3 regions of the Leptothoe sp. EHU-05/26/07-4 genome follow, and region 3 is predicted to be linked to each of the others. Evidence: riboswitches for the same ligand, from Rfam matches in the RefSeq annotation. Region 3 holds a riboswitch; each other region holds the start of a gene.
The links. Region 3 has a riboswitch for cobalamin ahead of U2F10_RS08230 (hypothetical protein). Riboswitches for the same ligand answer to the same signal wherever they lie in the genome.
Positions count from the first base shown of each region.

Region 1: linked by a shared signal. The riboswitch ahead of U2F10_RS34180 (HupE/UreJ family protein) and the one ahead of U2F10_RS08230 (hypothetical protein) in region 3 are both predicted to bind cobalamin.
Region 2: linked by a shared signal. The riboswitch ahead of U2F10_RS02200 (TonB-dependent receptor plug domain-containing protein) and the one ahead of U2F10_RS08230 (hypothetical protein) in region 3 are both predicted to bind cobalamin.

Region 1 covers NZ_JAXSQV010000008.1:170,339-176,419, reverse strand. The annotation lists gene cobN (cobaltochelatase subunit CobN) at 1-812, shown strand, start outside; gene U2F10_RS34190 (cob(I)yrinic acid a,c-diamide adenosyltransferase) at 809-1,447, shown strand; gene pyrC (dihydroorotase) at 1,508-2,536, shown strand; cobalamin riboswitch at 2,658-2,802, shown strand; gene U2F10_RS34180 (HupE/UreJ family protein) at 2,825-3,508, shown strand; gene cobW (cobalamin biosynthesis protein CobW) at 3,901-4,941, shown strand; gene U2F10_RS34170 (pentapeptide repeat-containing protein) at 5,138-6,034, shown strand; gene U2F10_RS34165 (GDYXXLXY domain-containing protein) at 6,055-6,081, opposite strand, start outside.
Region 2 covers NZ_JAXSQV010000002.1:76,089-82,169, reverse strand. The annotation lists gene U2F10_RS02210 (phosphodiesterase) at 1-208, opposite strand, end outside; gene U2F10_RS02205 (ABC transporter substrate-binding protein) at 205-1,479, opposite strand; gene U2F10_RS02200 (TonB-dependent receptor plug domain-containing protein) at 1,502-3,541, opposite strand; cobalamin riboswitch at 3,925-4,080, opposite strand; gene U2F10_RS02195 (phosphotransferase enzyme family protein) at 4,247-5,230, shown strand; gene U2F10_RS02190 (TetR family transcriptional regulator) at 5,252-6,031, opposite strand.
Region 3 covers NZ_JAXSQV010000003.1:76,975-83,055, reverse strand. The annotation lists gene U2F10_RS08245 (HEAT repeat domain-containing protein) at 1-371, shown strand, start outside; gene U2F10_RS08240 (TMEM165/GDT1 family protein) at 673-1,290, shown strand; gene U2F10_RS08235 (MFS transporter) at 1,368-2,552, shown strand; cobalamin riboswitch at 2,614-2,758, shown strand; gene U2F10_RS08230 (hypothetical protein) at 3,042-3,308, shown strand; partial or broken gene U2F10_RS08225 (SAM-dependent methyltransferase) at 3,487-3,615, shown strand; gene U2F10_RS08220 (hypothetical protein) at 3,898-4,485, opposite strand; gene U2F10_RS08215 (ferritin-like domain-containing protein) at 4,738-5,172, shown strand; gene U2F10_RS08210 (tetratricopeptide repeat protein) at 5,877-6,081, shown strand, end outside.

The DNA of each region.
Region 1 (6,081 bases), on a different contig from region 3:
AGTCCCTGGGGTTTAGTGCTGAGGATGCCGATATTCGTGCCCAGTACCGGGTGTTTGGGTCTAAGCCAGGGGCCTATGGTGCCGGACTTCAGGGACTGATTGAGGCACAAAACTGGAGTAGCGATCGCGACCTGGCTCAGGCCTATATTAACTGGAGTTGCTATGCCTATGGGCGACCCAGCACAGGAGAGTCTTCGGAGCAACAACAGCCGGGTAACGGCAAATTGCGCTCCACCTCCGTTCCCGATGTCTTTCAACAACGGCTAGGGCAGCTGCAAATTGTGTTGCACAATCAAGATAATCGAGAACATGATCTATTGGACTCTGACGATTATTATCAGTTTCAGGGGGGCCTAGTCGCTGCCGTGCGCGCCACCCAGGGCAAAAATCCCACAGCCTATTTTGGTGATCACTCCCGCCCCCAACAGCCGCGAATTCGCTCTTTGCCCGAGGAGATCAGCCGAGTTTACCGTTCCCGCGTTGTCAATCCTAAATGGATTGCCGGGGTGATGCGCCATGGCTATAAAGGCGCTTTTGAGATGGCTGCCACGGTGGATTATCTCTTTGCCTATGATGCAACAACCCACGCGGTGGCTGATTTTATGTATGCTGGCGTTGCCGAGACGTACATTCTAGACGACAACGTTCAACGCTTTATCCAGACCCATAATCCCTGGGCGTTACGGGATATGTCAGAACGGTTGTTAGAAGCCCACCAGCGAGGATTATGGCAACAGGTTTCACCCGAAATGCTAGAACAGCTGAGGGCCATTGTATTAGATGCCGAAGCTCACATTGAGGAAACACTATGACCAACCCACAGAACACCCCACAAAATACGTCAGAAGAGCAAGCCCGTCTACAGAAGATAAAAGCCGCTAAAGATCAGTCCCGTGCCAACCGCGCAGGGAATGAAAAAGGACTGTATCTTTTGTTTACAGGATTAGGTAAAGGTAAAACCAGTAGTGCCATGAACCTGGTTTATCGCCATTTAGCCCATGATATGAGGGTGGCTGTGGTGCAGTTTATTAAAAACGACAGTGCGTTTCCCGATGGCGATCGCATCATGTTGGAAAAGCTCAAGGAACAGGGTTTTCCCATCAGTATCGATACCCTGGGTGGGGGGTTCACCTGGGAAACCCAGGACCCGGATCAAGACCAGCGGATGGCGGAGCAGGCCTGGCAAACGGCAACCAAGCTCATTGCGGACCCCGATATTTCCCTGGTTGTTCTGGATGAATTACACATTGCGCTCAAAAAAGCTCGGCTAGATCTGACACCTGTAATGGCAGGCATTCAGGCTCGTCCTAACCATTGTCATGTGGCCAGTACCGGACGCTATGCGCCCCAGGAATTAATTGATGTTGCTGATTTGGTGACAGAAATGAATCGCATCAAGCACCCCATCAGTGCAGGTATTCCAGCCCAGATAGGGATTGAGTATTAGATGGCTTTCCATAGTGGATGGACACTATAATCACGTTGCTACTTGTTTAATGATTAAAAGATGCAAAAGCTTACCATAACTCGACCCGACGACTGGCATCTGCATGTGCGGGACGGTGTGATGCTGAAAGCGGTTTTGCCCCATACGGTGCGTCAGTTTTCCCGCGCCATCATTATGCCGAATTTGAAGCCCCCCGTGCGCTCGGTAGCGGATGCGGCAGCCTATCGAGATCGCATTATCGCAGCCATTCCAGCTGGCAAACAATTTGAGCCGCTGATGACCCTCTACCTGACTGACAATACAGACCCCAAAGAGATCATTGCGGCCAAAGCCTCCCAGTTTGTTAAAGCGGTTAAATACTATCCAGCCGGTGCAACAACCAATTCAGACTTTGGTGTGACGGATATTCGTAAGTGCGATCGCGTCTTTGCTGCCATGCAGCAGGTGGACATGCCCCTATTGTTACACGGGGAAGTGACCGATAAAGGGGTCGATGTTTTTGATCGTGAGAAGATATTTATCGAGCAACAGTTGCTCCCACTTAAGCAGCGATTTCCCAACCTGCGTATCGTGCTTGAGCACATTACCACCTCAGATGCTGTGCAATTTGTTCTGGCCCATAACCATGTGGCTGCAACCATCACACCGCAGCATTTATTGTTTAACCGTAATGCGCTCTTCCAAGGGGGAATTCGCCCCCACTTTTATTGCCTGCCAATTTTGAAACATGAGCAGCATCGTCGGGCAATTTTGCAAGCGGCCACTTCGGGTAATCCTAAGTTTTTTCTGGGTACCGATAGTGCCCCCCATGATCGCAACAATAAGGAAACATCCTGTGGCTGTGCCGGTTGCTATTCGGCCTTGCATGCTATGGAGTTGTATGCAGAAGCGTTTGAGAGCGTTGACGCCCTCGATAAACTAGAAGCGTTCGCCAGCTTCCATGGACCAGACTTTTACCAACTACCCCGCAATACGCAGCAAATTACCTTGGTCAAAACAACGTGGCGCATCCCTGATCAAGTGCCTCTGACTGAGTCTGAACTTGTGCCGTTACGGGCAGGGGAAGAGATGACGTGGCAAATGGCATAGGACCTACAACAGGGTATGGGTATAGTTCTAACAGAAAGGCCAAGAAACAACGTTCTATGCCAATCCTAAATAGTTAATCCTATGCAATTTTGATATCCAAAGCGAAGGCGAAGGTGGTAGATTTAATCTGCTTAGCATCGGTTCTAGTGGGGAACAGCCGCTAGAGGAAAGGGGGAAAGCGCAGTGAAAATCTGCCACTGTCCCGCAGCTGTGAAGGAAGTTTTATACCTCCCAGTCAGAATGCCCGCCGATGGTCAACCTGCCGTTTTATTGATCTGCGAGGTACAGATGGGTTTATATGCTTTAGTCGCCTTGAAGGGTTTCAAGGTTAAGGATCTTTGTCGTTCAGGCAAGATTGCGCTTGTTGCGATCACAGCACTTCTCCTCAATGGGTTGCCTGCCCTAGCTCACCATCCGTTAGGTGGAAAGACACCCGGTAATTTCATTGAAGGATTTTTATCCGGTATTGGTCATCCGGTCATTGGATTAGACCATCTAGTGTTTGTCATTGCCTCAGGGTTGTTAGCAGCAGCCATTGGTCGCAACTTAATTATTCCTGTTGCCTTTGTTTTAGCCTCTCTTTTGGGTACAGGAATTCATTTGGTGAGCATTGATTTGCCGCTTCCTGAGCTGGTAATTTCTGCCTCAGTGCTTGTCTTTGGTGTACTACTAGCCCTAAAAAAGCGGCCAAATAGCACAATTATCACTGGTTTAGCTGCCATTTCTGGGTTGTTCCATGGATTTGCTTACGGAGAATCCATTTTTGGTGCTGAAATGGGTCCTTTGATGGCTTATTTGCTAGGATTTGCATTGATTCAGCTTGCGATCGCAACAGCTGCCTATGGGATGGGTAGTCGCCTATTCCAACAGTCACCCGAAAGTTCAGCGCTGCGATTTGCTGGTTTTATTATTTGCGGTGTGGGCGGTACGTTTCTGTCCACACTGATGATGGATTATGTTTTGCTCGCTTAACCTACGCTGATCTACTGTGAACCCTCTTAAAGGGTACTGTGTATGTATCTGGAAGATAATGTCCCAAAAGGTAGACATGGTCTTGAATTTGCCCACTCTGCAACTTATGCGTACATGGTAGCTCCAAAAGGAAAGGTAAAAGATCGACTAGACATCTCAAACTATCCTGTTTGTTATTTTTAGCTTTCTTTCATACTTGACTTCAATTTGCTTGGAGAGAATTTAGGAAAGAGCTTTTTTAGAAATAAATAGTTCCTCTGTAGGAACCCACTGCTGTACGTCCAATGCAGGATCAGAATCAGTTGTCTGCATCCTGACGGGTGCACCAATGTGCACCTCTACCAAACCAAATTTGCACAAAATCTTGAATCTTTAGTCGTTAGGAAAAACCAATGCATAAAATTCCTGTTACCGTAGTCACCGGCTTTCTAGGTTCCGGTAAAACTACGCTGGTGCGTCATCTATTGCAAAACAACCAGGGACGACGCATCGCTGTATTGGTCAACGAGTTTGGAGAAGTTGGCATTGATGGAGAAATTCTAAAATCCTGCCAGGTCTGTGATGAAGATGAGACCCCTGATACTAAAATTCTAGAGCTTGCTAATGGGTGTCTATGCTGCACTGTGCAAGAAGAGTTTTTGCCTACCATGCAAACTCTTCTAAAGCGACGAGAAGACATTGACTGTATTGTCATTGAAACCTCAGGGTTAGCGCTGCCGAAGCCTTTAGTGCAGGCATTTCGTTGGCCTGAAATTCGGACTGGCGCAACCGTGGATGGTGTGGTGACGGTGGTGGATGGCAATGCCCTTGCCAAGGGTCAAATTGTTGGCGATCTAGAGGCCCTAGAATCCCAACGACAGGCAGATGACTCATTAGACCATGAGACACCCATTGAGGAACTGTTTGAGGATCAGCTAGCCTGTGCTGATATGGTGCTACTGACTAAGACCGATGTGATGTCGGAGGATAACCGTCTTAAGGTACAACGATGGCTCCAACAGAAGGCACCCACGGGTGTTAAGGTTGTTCCTTGTCAGCAGGGTGAGATTAGCCCAGATATTTTGCTGGGCTTTAATGCCGCTGTTGAAGATGACTTGGATAGTCGTCACAGCCATCATGATCATGAAGAAGAGCATGAGCATGACGATCATCTGGAGTCCGTTTATGTTGAGCTAGATAAGGCGTTTGAACCTGCTGTTTTGGTGCAACGTTTGCAATCATTGGTGAAGCAGCAAGAGATTTATCGCATTAAAGGCTTTGTCTCTGTCCCAAACAAAGCGATGCGACTAGTTTTGCAAGGTGTAGGCCAGCGTTTTGATCACTTTTATGATCGCCCCTGGCAAGCGGATGAATCTCGTCAGACTCGGCTAGTGGTCATTGGCTCTGAGCTGGATAAAGAGACCGTTACTCAAGCTATGGCAGGAACTGCATAGGCCTGATGGTGAGCCATGGCCCATCGACTTAGTTCAAAAGTCCATGGACCATGGCTCAAACCCGCATTGGTTGCAAAAGCACAAAGCAGGCAGAATACGCCTTGGCGTAAATGGGGTGGTTAAGCGCGCATAAATATTTAGGGCGTTCCCGAATGAGGGGAGTGATAATGGGCTCAACATTGAGGGAGTCCCAAGCATGCGAGAGCGATTCAAGCAGTGGCCGCCAAAGATAAGCATCAACAAGGGGTGGGTGATGGGAGCGATCGCCACTCCAGTCTTTCTCTGGTTAGTGTGGTGGCTTTGGTTACTCCCCGTTCGTCAACCTCAGCCAGATGACGGTCGCCTATCCCACAACGAAAGAGTCACCCTTGCTCACCCACATCGTCAAACCCTCATCAGGGGGATTGGGACGCTCGCAATGGTTGCCGGTGGGGTTTTCCTGTTTCTTCGTTTCCGCATTGCTAACAGAAATGCAGAGGCAATCGACCTGAGCGGGACCGACCTGAGCGGGGCCGACCTCATCAGCGCCGACCTTATCAGTGCCAACCTCAGCGGGGCCAACCTCAGATATGCCGACCTCAGATATGCCGACCTCAGCGGGGCCAACCTCAACGGCGCTAACCTCAGCGGGGCCGACCTCAGCGGCGCTAACCTCAGTGGGGCTGACCTTATCAGTGCTGACCTCAGTGGGGCTAACCTCAGCGGGGCCAACCTTAGGTATGCCAATCTCAGCGGGGCTGACCTGAGATATTCCGACCTCAGCGGGGCTGACCTGAGATATGCCAACCTCAGCGGGGCCAACCTCAACTGTACCCTACTCAGCGATGCCAACCTCAGCGATGCTAACCTCAGCGGGGCCTTGCTATTTTTTATAAATTTACGAGAAGTTCTAAATCTTGAACCGCTTCAACTCGAGGTGAAACCTTCACCTTTTTTATGTAATGTTGCATTGCCTGCTTATTCCAAGCAACCAGATGTGAATCCCAATCGTGCCTGCGATCGCATGCCCCAACTCTTGAGCACTCGCTATGATATTCCCCTCGAAGAGGCCCAAGGGATCGTCGATGAAGCTCGACAACACCAATGGGACTAACCCAAAGATATCTCCTTACATTAAAAACGATAGTTAGTGCTATTTAC
Region 2 (6,081 bases), on a different contig from region 3:
AGAGTGCATCCACCAAATTCCCATAGGCCTCAGCCTCTCCCTGTTCAGCCAAGTCACCCGTCAATAGCAATCCATCAGGCTTACACTGGGTAACTTCCCGTAACACTGCGTTAAAGGTCTGCCAAGTATTACAGCCCCGCAGCTGGTCCGTGGTTTTGGCTAACAAATGGCTATCAGTCACTTGGGCTAAGAGAATAGAATGGCTCATGGTTCTAGCTTTTGGTAATAAACCAGTTCATGGTCAGGTAATAGCTGTGGATGAAAGATCTTAACTAAATCTGCCAGGAGCAAGTGGGGTTTAACGGCCCCACTCTCCCAGTAGTCATTGCCGCCAGTGTCATTGATGCGGGCATTGTTGTTAAAGACGTTGCCCTGCTTAAAGGCATCAAAACTGCCATAGCGAGGGTCGGTTGCGATCGCATCGCCATAACTGAACCAATCTTGACTGACATTTACCCAGACATCAGCTGTCGCCGCCTGGTCAACGACAGACTCAAAATCAAGCGGTATAGTAACCGTAGACTCATTCTCTTCCCACAGATAAGCAGAACCTGCATCTCTGAGTAACTGGGCGGCGTAGCTCTTGCCACCTGGCATGTACCAGGTACCCTCATAACTGAAACCAGAAAAGACCGTTGGCCGGTCTAACAGACCAGCCGTCAGCTCCACTAGAGATTCATACTCAGTCGAAATATCTGTAAAGACCTGCTGAGCTTTAGCCTCCTGGTTAAAGAACAGAGCTGTAAACAGCAGCCACTCAGCGCGTCCGAGGGGAGAGTTTTCCACATATTCTCCTGCCAGGACCACTGGCAAGCCTGCCTGTATCAGACGACTGTAGCCATCAACATCCGGGTCGCCTATACCATAGGTCATGATCAGCTCTGGTTCACTCACGAGTAGTCGCTCTAGATCGAGAGTTTTACCAGAGCTAAAGGCTATGAGTTCCCCTTGTTCAATTTTTTGACGAACGCTAGGAGTATACACAAAGCTGAAGTCATCCATACCTACAAGCCCATCTAACTGGTTCAGCAGTTCTAGGTGAGGCAGGTAGGTGGTAGAAAGTGTAACCACTGTATTGACCGGGACTTGTATGACTTGAGCCTCTTCAAACCCTTCTGGAACCGGAGTTCCGCACTGCACTAGCAGATACTCAAAAGTCTCATTAGCCGCTTGCCAGGGCTGAGTAACGGTAACGACCTTGTAGTGGTTGTAATAGTCAACGGAAAAGCCAGTTGCGTATTTAGGCTGAACTTTGTTGGGAAAGTAGTCTGTGGCAGGGTTGTAGTCTGCGACACAGGCAGCATGATTATCAGCTGTGGCAGGTTCTGATGGAAGTTGTCGGCAGCCAGCCGTCGCCAACAGCCCCAATAGCAAGACGGTTGTTACAGACTTTAGAATAGATGATGTTGACGTGGTCGAGCCCCCCCTATAGTCTCCCTTTACAAGGAGGACAGAGGCCAGCTTTTCAAATCGATCCATTGTTACCCCTCTCCCTACTTGATCAGAAAGTTCCTTTCAAACCCACCTGAACGCTCCGACCTATGCCAGGAAACCCAGGAAACTCTTCAAACTGCTCATCAAAAATATTGTCTAAGCTGGCATTCAATGCCCAGCTGTCGCTTAGAGGCAACCGTAGCTTAAAGTCCAAGGTTGTTCGCCCATCAAGGGTTTCTGAATTACCCCGATCAACAAAAGTATCACTGATGGAGCGTAAGAATAGAGCCGCGTATACCCCATCGCCGGGTTCATAAGCCACACCTAAATTAAAGCTGTCGGCATTGGTAAACGGCAAAGAATTACCTCGATCATCGGGGTTATCACTTTCCCTAATTTCTGGACGATTCCACGTGTAATTTGCAAAGGCAAACACACCGTCAAGCACTTGGTAATTTAGCTCCGTCTCAATCCCGATGGCCTCCACTCGATCAATGTTTTCGAACCTCATGGTATCACTGTCAAAGTTAATGGCATCCTTAATTTCATTGCGATAGAAGGTAACCCTAAATAAGCCCCGGTCGCCGATTTGTTGATCAATACCTACGTCAAAGCTAATGCCAGTTTCAGGTTCAAGGTTTGGGTTGTTGGTGTTGAATGTGGTCAGAAAAAGATCCGATAAGGTAGGCACACGAAAATTGCGAGCAAAGTTAGCCCGAAAATTCGTGGTATCGGTTAAAGCCACCCGTGTACCTAAGTTAAATGAAGTAAAAGAGTCTTCATCAGCCAGATCGTTAAAATCTTGCCGAATACCGGCATTAACACTGATGCGAGAGGTGATATCAGCCTGGTATCGAGCAAAAATACCGGTTTGATTAATGCTTTCGTCATAGGCCTCAGTGGTTAAATCTGTCAACAAATTAGTTGTTTCGTTGTCTGCTTGAACATTACGGTAGTCGACACCGTAGGTAATGTTCTGATTATCAGCAAACTGCCAGGTATGCTGCAATTGCCCACCTAGGGAAATTTGATCGATCCTATCTTCTGAAGGCGTATCAAAACTGCTATCGGCAATGGGATCCTTGAAGGTAAGGTCAAGGAAATCACCAAATAATCGTGCTGTTAGCAATGAGTTATCCCCTTGCCCCAGCTTGGATTCATAGGTTAAATCCAGTAGTAAATTTTCTGTATACTGACTATCGTCTTCAGTCAGTGTATTGAACGCACCAAAGCCGCTAGGAGTCGGCACACCACCAGGAACATTTAAATCTTTGGTGAGATACAATGCCCCCAGACTTACCCGATTGCGTTCATTAAGGTCAGCTGCCAACTGAAAATTAAGATTGTTATAAAGCACCTCCGCATTGCTGCGATCACCCTCAAAGTCTGTTGTGCTTAGGCTAAAAGGAAAATCATTTTCTGAATCGGTACGGTTATAACCGAGTCTCCAATCAACATTGCCAGTGTTTCCCCGCACCTGTAGTGCCTGACTGTTATAGCCAAAGCTGCCAAGATCTAAGCTAGTGGTCACCTCTATGCCTTCTTCTTCCAGCGGTCTGCGGGTAATGATATTGATGACACCACCAATGGCATTGGATCCATACAGGACTGAGCCCCCCCCTGGCAGCACCTCAATTTGTTCGACCGCATCGGTTGTAAAGGTCGAGAGATCAAATCCACCGGCTGCACCGATCTCGTTTATTGGACGACCATCTAGCAAAATCAGGGTTTGAGCTGTTCCACCTCCCCGAATAAACTGACCACTCTGAGAGCCCAACTGGCCACCTGCTGTACCTTCGCTCAATATTCCGGGTAGATAGAGTAGGGCTTCATCAACAGTGCGGGCTCCCTGCGTTTCAATTTGCTCGCGATTAATCACATAAACAGGCTGTGTTGACTCACGAACAGTGCCTTCACGACGAAAAGGAGAGTAAACAGGCTGATCAAGGATACTTTCAACAACATTAATCCGAATAACGTCATCTACCTCAGGAGTCTGAGCTAATTCAGATTTTTCTAGCTTGGTTGTTTCTCCAGCCCAGGCGGGTGATGCCAATAGAAAAGATAGAAGCGTTAGAGAAGCAGGGAACTTGGACATAGTAGACATTGGTCTTTTGGTTTTAAGTGTGTATTGTGTGGAGAAACGAACAACCAAAGGATCACCTTTATCCCCCAAACCCTTCTCCTGAAGAAGGAAGGCAGTAAGAGAGGAGATTTTTTGAGAAAAACAAATTCTTTCAAGCCAAAAATTCTCTCCTTGAGGAGAAGGAGAGGGATTTAAGGTGTGGAGGCCAAAGCAACTTGCAGACAAAAGTTAAGGCTAGAGCCATGCTTCAGATGACTATTTAGCTATGCCACTGAAGCTAAAGACCGTATGCATAGACTCTAGTCAATTCTGTTTCAAGGGCTATAGACATATCGACAACAAACTCGCCGTTGGAGCCTGGACCGGGCAAAAAAGATTTGATTCACATCCGTACCTCGCAGATATCTTAGGTCACAGCATCGGCGGGCGTTCTGACTGAGAGGCATAAACAAAGTTTAGAACCTCTTTCACAGCTGCGGGACAGTGGTAGATTTTCACTACGCTTTCCCCATTAACTCCAGTGGCTGCTCCCCACTAGAACCGATCCAGAGTAAAATCATATCACACTGATCTAAAGTGAGATGTTCAGATTAAATACCTAGATACTGTTGGCCTCCTCAAAAGACTTTTGTCTGAGCCACCTTGTGAGCGACCTTGATAACCAATGCCTATCCAGGTAGCTCACCATTCTATGAATCTGCAACGGCGATCATTAATCTGTTTACTATGCCTCAGCCCAGCTTGACTATTAAAGCGACGTATTCGACCTTGAGTGCATCTGAGCTGTTGAGTAAAGTAGCACCGCAATATAAAATGTCGAATCCTGTCTCCTGCGAGTTTTGGCATAGGGGGCTCAATGACACCTATAAATTATCTTCCGAAAAAGATGATTTTATATTGCGGGTGTATCGACACAATTGGAGGACACGCTCAGACATAGAGTTTGAACTAGCGGCACTGATGCACTTACATAAGCAGGGGGCAGCTGTTGCTATTCCTATTGAGAGAAAGCAAGGAGGGTTTATTACCCCAATTATTGCTCCAGAAGGAGAACGACACGTTATTATCACTCAGTTTGCCCAAGGAAATATCTTAAAGTTTAACGATCCAAAAGATGCAACTCTCCTTGGTCAGGCAGTGGCAGAAATACACAGTTGTTCTTCAGGATTTGAGTCTAATGCTAGCCGCTATACATTAGACCTCAAACATCTTATAGATGAGCCTTTGGTCAAGATCCAACCTTATTTAGCAGAAAGGCCCTCAGACTGGGAGTTCTTAAGTGAGTTAGCCAACAGTCTTTTTACAATTGTTAATGCTACAGAGGTAGGTAAGTTGGACTATGGGTTTTGCCATGGTGACGTTCATGGAGAGAATGCCCATGAGCATGGTGGCAAGGTCACACACTTTGATTTTGACTGCTGTGGCCTGGGTTGGCGCATTTATGATCTGGCCACATTTAGGTGGGTGATTAGGCTGCTTGGCAAAGAAGATGCCCTATGGTCAAGTTTTCTAGAGGGATATAGGTCAAAGAGAGAGATTTCTGATTTGGATTTAAGTCTTATCGAACCGTTTATTGCCATACGAGATATTTGGTTCTTTGGGCTTAATACCGGTCATTCCCTGGCACAGGATTGGCTCAATGATGACTATATTAATTTTCATCTAAATTTTCTCAAACAGATATCTGAAAAGATCAGCTCAGGTAACTAATTAGACCTAAGGGTGGACAGGCTAATCGCTCGCAAGCGACTGGACAAACTGTTTACCACAATCCTTACAGAGATAACACTGCTTTCCTCGACGACGACCATTTTTTGATAGTCGTTTTGACTGACAGTGCGGGCATATCATTACTTTCATTACATTGATGGCACGATCATTCCCAACATGCGGTTCTAAATATGACACTAGTAAGTCCTCAATCTGCTGTGTCAAGCGCTGACGATGCTCTTGGTCAGAGGTGTGTAGAGCCTTCAGAATCAAGGCATTAGAACTGTGCACACACACTTCGGCCAGAAGGTCACATTGGGCTTGCCCTAAGGATGAATTACGCTGTTGTAGAATGTTGGCCAGGAAGTCAATGGCTTCTTGGGTCATGCTGTCGTCAATCGACTGGAACATATCGCGAGCGGTGTAAAACTGGACAAACACCACTCTAGATACAGGCTGCTCAAACAGCTCTACTGCTGAAGATATAAGGGCATGAATCATTGGCCGCAGGGGTAGCTGCACAATTTCTGGCGTATTAATATGGGCCCAAAACTGCTTGACGCGTTCCACATGGCGCAGCTCCATCGCGTTAAAAATAGCCGCTTTATCTGCAAAAAACTGATACACAGACCCAATGGCTGTCCCAGCTTTCGCTGCAATTTGATGGGTGGTGGCAGCGTTATAACCAACCTCATCAAAAACTGCCGCCGCCGCATCTAAAATTTTTTCCACCCGCTCTTTGCCCCGCTCTTGCTTGGGCTGTCGACGAAGATTTTTTGACAAATGCGACTGGTCTGTCATATTTTTAAAACACGACGGATTCCTCACAATTTTATAACTAACGGAGACCC
Region 3 (6,081 bases):
CAGAGGAAATCATTCCTATGGCAGTTAATGTTTTGAAACATCATCCAGATTCGGCTGTCCGTTCTGCTGCAGCTTATGCATTGATGGCAAAGGAGGCAAATCCTGCCTCTACAGAAGCCCTACTTGCAGCCATTAATGACGAAAATTCACCAGTTCGTATTCGGGCAACCGCTGCTTTATTTGCGCAACAACCGACCTTATTAATAAGCCAAGATGCCTTATCTACTCTATCTGACACAGGGCTTGGAACAGCTATTTGGTATGTGAAGCAACAGCTAGACGATTTAGATGCGACAGACGAGTCGAAAGCTGATGTGCAAACGGTCTTTAATGCTTTGGCTGCAGAGTATAACTCCCGTCCAAATAAGTAAGGCCGTTGTTCCGTATGTACCTGCTAGTAATCCATTGTGTATGTATTTTATAGGAAATCATGCAATTAAAAATCATAAAGACTCTATTTGTCGTATAATCCTTCTCGAAGGGGAGTAGCTATCGGTTTAGCCGACATCTCTGAATCAACATACTGGTGATGAGCCTGGTTCAGAGAATGATAGGGAATTTCCACTAGTCATTAGCGAGACCTTCACTAAATCTGCTGACGCGGATTTGGTGGAGTCTTGTGCCTCGTCAAATTCGTGCCAGAGACCGTTGTGATCTGAGGAATTTGAAAGGATGCTAGCTGCATTTACGGCCAGTCTGTTATTGATTACTATCTCTGAGTTGGGTGATAAGACCTTTTTTATTGCCGCCATTTTGGCCATGCGCCATCGTCGCCGCTGGGTATTTGCAGGGGCGGTTGGGGCATTAGCCCTCATGACAATACTCTCCGTTTTAGTTGGGCAGGCGGCATCACTGTTACCCGACTCAGTGGTTAAATGGGCTGAGGTTTGTTTATTTATTGTTTTTGGTATTCGGCTGCTATATCAGGCTAGCCAGATGGCAACAACAGGAGACGAAGAGAAAGATGCGGCTGAAGCAGTAGATAGGGCAGAAAAAAGCAAGAGAAAACCGAAAGAGACTCCCTTGGCAATTATGGCCGAGACCTTTGGGTTAGTCTTCGTGGCGGAGTGGGGCGATCGCACCCAAATTGCTACCATTGCTCTGGCCGCAGCCAATCCACCTGGCGGAGTCGTGATGGGTGCCGTCCTGGGCCATGCTATTTGTGCAGCCATTGCCACTAACTGTGGTCGCTGGCTCTGTGGCAGGGTTTCAGAACGTACACTGACTGCATTAGGTGGAGGACTGTTTTTACTGTTTGGCAGCTTGGCTCTGTTCATGCCTCAAGCTTAATTTTTGAGGGCAGGGGGGATAGGACAGATCATCTTATCCCCCTGCTACTTCATCCTGAGAACCCCCAGTAGGATTCTATGACTAATCAATCACGTAGGCTGACACGAACCGTTCAAGCTCTAGGCTGGGTAAGCTTGCTGACTGATTTTGCCAGCAAGATGGTGTATCCACTAACACCTTTTTTCTTGACGAGCATGCTGGGTGCTCCAGTTTGGACAGTGGGGCTGATCGAGGGGATTGCTGAGAGCACGGCCAGTATTTTGAAACTGTACTCTGGCTGGCTGTCGGACTGGGCCGGTCGGCGCAAACCTTTTGCGTTGGCCGGTTATAGCTTAGGGGCATTGTCTAAACTAGGGTTAGCTCTGTCGGGAACCTGGGGCCATGTGTTAGGGGCACGTTTGTTTGATCGGATTGGCAAAGGATTACGAGCTGCACCACGGGATGTTCTAATTGTTGAGAATTGTACTGCTGCCCAACGGGGACAGGCATTTGGCTTACACCATAGTTTGGAAACGGTGGGTGAAGTGCTGGGTCCGCTGGTGGGTTTTGTCTTTTTGCAACACTCTGTAGGAAATTATCGAGGCGTGTTTGCGATCGCATTTTTCCCAGCGCTCCTGGGTGTTTTGATCTTACTAACTCAGGTCAAAGAACAACGTCCTCAAACTAGAAAAGCACGTCCCCAATTTACATTACGAGGATTAAGCCCCACCTATCGACAGTATTTACTAGCCGTTACCCTCTTTAGTTTAGGAAATTCATCGGATGTTTTTCTGTTATTACGGGCCCAAGAGCTGAGCTTTACCGGCTCTACACTTCTGTTACTATACGCAGCTTTTAACCTGGTAGCCGTTGGATTAGGACTGATCGCTGGTCGTCTATCTGACCAAATAGGGCGACGACCGCTACTCGTCAGTGGATATCTTGTCTTTGCTATCACCTATTTGGGATTTGCTCAAGCAGAGACGCCTGCTATTATTTGGTTACTGTTTATGTTATACGGCCTCTATGGCACTCTAACGCGGGGTGTCCAAAAAGCATTTGTTGCCGATCTAGTACACCCCAACCGACGAGGCGCTGAAACCGGCACCTTTCATATGGTAGTTGGTTTGTCTGCATTACCTGCCAGTCTCATCGCTGGCTGGCTCTATGCAACAGTCTCTACAGCGGCTCCTTTTTATGTCAGTTCTGTTGCTGCGGTGATCGCCACACTATTGCTAATGCGAATGCATTTGCCATCGTTAGAGTCAGGGAATCGAGAATGAGCCGCACAGACAGCACCGCAAATTGAATTAACATTCCGTGTTGTGCGTAGTCAGAATGTGCTAGATTACTGGGCGTATCGGTTCTAAGGGGAAACAGTCCTTAGAGGAAACGGGGAAAGAGCAGTGAGAATCTGCCGCTGTCCCGCAGCTGTGAAGGAGGTGTCGCACCTCTCAGTCAGAATGCCCGCCGATAGTCCAATTCATGTTCTACAACATCTGCGAGGTACGGATGATGATTTTAGTGCGTAATTGTAACTATGTTGCCAGGGGAAATCTCTACAATGCTCTACCCTAGGCATATCTAGCTCCATAACTATTAAGTGTGCCTGTTAATTTTGGGCATCTGTTAGTTATCTAATTAATTTTTTGAAAAACTGTTGGCCAGTGTGTCACGGATTGTTATGCCTGCAAAAGGTATGAACAATCTATTGCTCTTAGCACTGTCTAACCCGTTCTCAACAGATCATTTTGAAAAAAGTTAAAAGCATCGTGCCATCCATTATACTGCCGCCTGAAGCACTCATGTTGCAACAGTATCTGCATCGCCCTGGATGTATTCCTGCGTCGGTTCATCCGTTTGTGAAACAAGCGGCACTTACGTTTGTTTCACAAACGGCACTTACCCATAAGATGCGGAGCCAAAAGACCTTTGGAAAACCAGCCAGGCGATTTCCATGGCGGGGTTGGTTGATGTTGATTGGATGTACGATCGCATCTCTCTCTCAATCAGTGACTCGCCGCATGCGTCGATGTTGACAACGGCAGTTCTCTCATCGTATGTCCATTGCCCCAGTGGGCAACCGCCTCCATCCTAAAAATGAGAATAGTTACTAACATGAATATTTTGTCATTGCTTGTTGCCCTCCTAGCGATTTTGCTGGTGGTTGACATCGTTGTTTATCTGCTGACTCCCCGCACCCATGGGTCATCATCACTGATGCGGTTTGGGGTTGTCGGACTGCTCAAATCATTGCGAGAAGTACCCACATTTCTATTAATGCGTTTAGCCTTTGGGGGTGGCCTGTGTCGCTTCGGCGTGTTCCGTGCCGTGCGGGCTGACTCGCTAGACTTGGGTGAACGGCCCCTTTCAGATAACGGACAAAAGATGGTCGTGGCTAGCCAGGCCCTTCTTGCATTAAACTGGTATCCGTCCAGTGCCACTCCACAGCAGGGAAACTCAGAAACATGATCCCTTCAGCCTAGGCAAACTGGCAGCAGGTGCTTGTCGCCACTAATCTTCCCCCTCGGATATAATGCCTGGAGCGGCTTTCTAGCCGGGGGCGAGGTGCCGTTGTATGTGCAAATCAAGCTAACTCATCCATCAAATTGATGCACGAGTGCTGTCTTAAAATGGCTGAGCCAGATCGGTGGCATAGACCGTTTTCCAAGCTTTAACGGTGTCCTCGCCAATTTTGCTATCGATTGCTTCGCCGCTATCAGTCACCAGTCGAATATCAAGCGTTGTCTCTGGTGCATTTTGCAACGCTTGGGCTAACTCATTGCTCACTGAGAACACATTATTTTGTCCATCAATTTGAAACACATCGCCATCAACTTTAATGAAAAGTTGAATGATATTTCTGGCGTTACTAAATTCTGAGCAACTCAAATCTGGAGAAACCCGAAACGACCCGCTGAGACAGTCGCGATCGCGAATAATCGACAGCACCCGAATAAAATCACGACTCCAGAGGCTCTGCACCTCAATTCGGGCGGTTGTATTCAAAAAGCGATCGCTAAAGGAATGACGGTCAAATACCCCAACAAAGCTGCCTTCAAACGGATCATTGATTTGAACTGGCTCTGACCAAGGTAAATTACGGTGGGTTCCTAATGTGGCCGAGTCGACAACAGCTAGCCCAGCGGCAGTGGCTGCACTCGTTATACAGATACTCCCCAACAACCCTAAACTAATCACTAAACGCCCAATCATAATAGAGCGCCTCTGCTTTATGAGACTCTACTTTGACGATAGCACAAGGGATTGGAAACAGTTGAAATATGAGCTTTCTCTTATTAGTTGCAATTGAAATTGCAGGCTTCCAGATGATCTACCAGATGATTTATGTCTACTTAGCTAAACCCATGCCCCAATCATCTTTCAACTCCAACCATTAAATCATAGCCACCCATAAAACCTATTCCATGCTTATAATCAGAACTCGTTGATTCTCAACATGACTAAATGAAAAACCTTGACACCTCACAAACCATTGAACTGCTCAATCAAATTATGGAATTTGAGCTAGCTGGTGTGGTGCGTTATACCCATTGTTCTTTAATGGTTACTGGGCCCAATCGCATTCCGATTGTAGATTTTTTCAAGACTCAGGCAAATGAATCTTTACTCCATGCCCAAGAAGCCGGTGAGATTATTACTGGGCTAGAAGGCCATCCCAGTCAGCAAATCTCAGCTATTGAGGAAAACAACCGCCACTCGGTTAAAGACCTCCTGTCAGAAAGTCTAAACCATGAGCAAACGGCATTAAATATGTACAAAAAGCTCCTAGATGTGGTCCAAAACGCCAGCGTTTATTTGGAAGAATATACCCGTACCAAAATTGGACAGGAAGAAATGCATACACTCGAGATCAAAAAAATGTTGCGTGATTATAGTTGAGCTCGTGGAACCGTTGCTTAGGTAGTTTGGGGGCCTATCTTAACGCGATGGGCTACCAAGCCCTATGTGGTCAAATCGTCGATGCCACATTAGTACCGGTGCCCAAACAACGGAATCGTTGAGACGATGATAACGAGATCAAAGCAGGCAAGGTGCCTGAGCCTTGGCAGGATAAGCTTCATCTACTCCAAAAGGATGGGAAAATTTGGGTAGTGGGTCGCAGCATTCTAGCCGCTTACCAAATTTTAGAAGACGTTAAGTTGTACATAAATCAGGCTTATTGGGTATAAATCTCAAGAAAGGCCTATGCTTAGAAAGCTGATTTTTAGCGGGGATCGATGGTAGGGCGATTGCGATCGCAGCCGATCTTGCCTACGCTAAACCTGGGATTACACGCATATTTCACGATCACAGGCTGGCCAAACGGTATGAGGCCCTAGAGATGATAAGTGTAAGTATTAAGCCAAAGTACCCAACCCTATCACCTAACACCCGAACGGATATGTGAACCGACAAGTCCCTCAGGTTTGCTTAATCGTCTGCTGAGCAAACTAAATACAGTTGCTTCCCGTGGCGCAGGCATTATCAGTCACGCTCCTAAATTCATAAAATCACCTACAAATTGCCGTAGATCCTTATTGACAATTTTTCTTATTTAGGTGATGCTAAGGTCATATGTCTGAGCATGTATGAATGCGGGAGGCATGCAAGTAATGGTGGGTCGAGAGATTGAATCGTTAGTCACGATAGTTATCACTCTTTTTCTCTGTTTAATAGTTAACGTATCCCCTGCTGTTGCCAGTGTTACTGATGCCACAGTATGGAATAATTTAGGGCAACAGCTTTTTAGCCAAAAGCGTTATCCAGATGCTTTGTTAGCGTACAATCATGCTTTATTAATTGAACCAG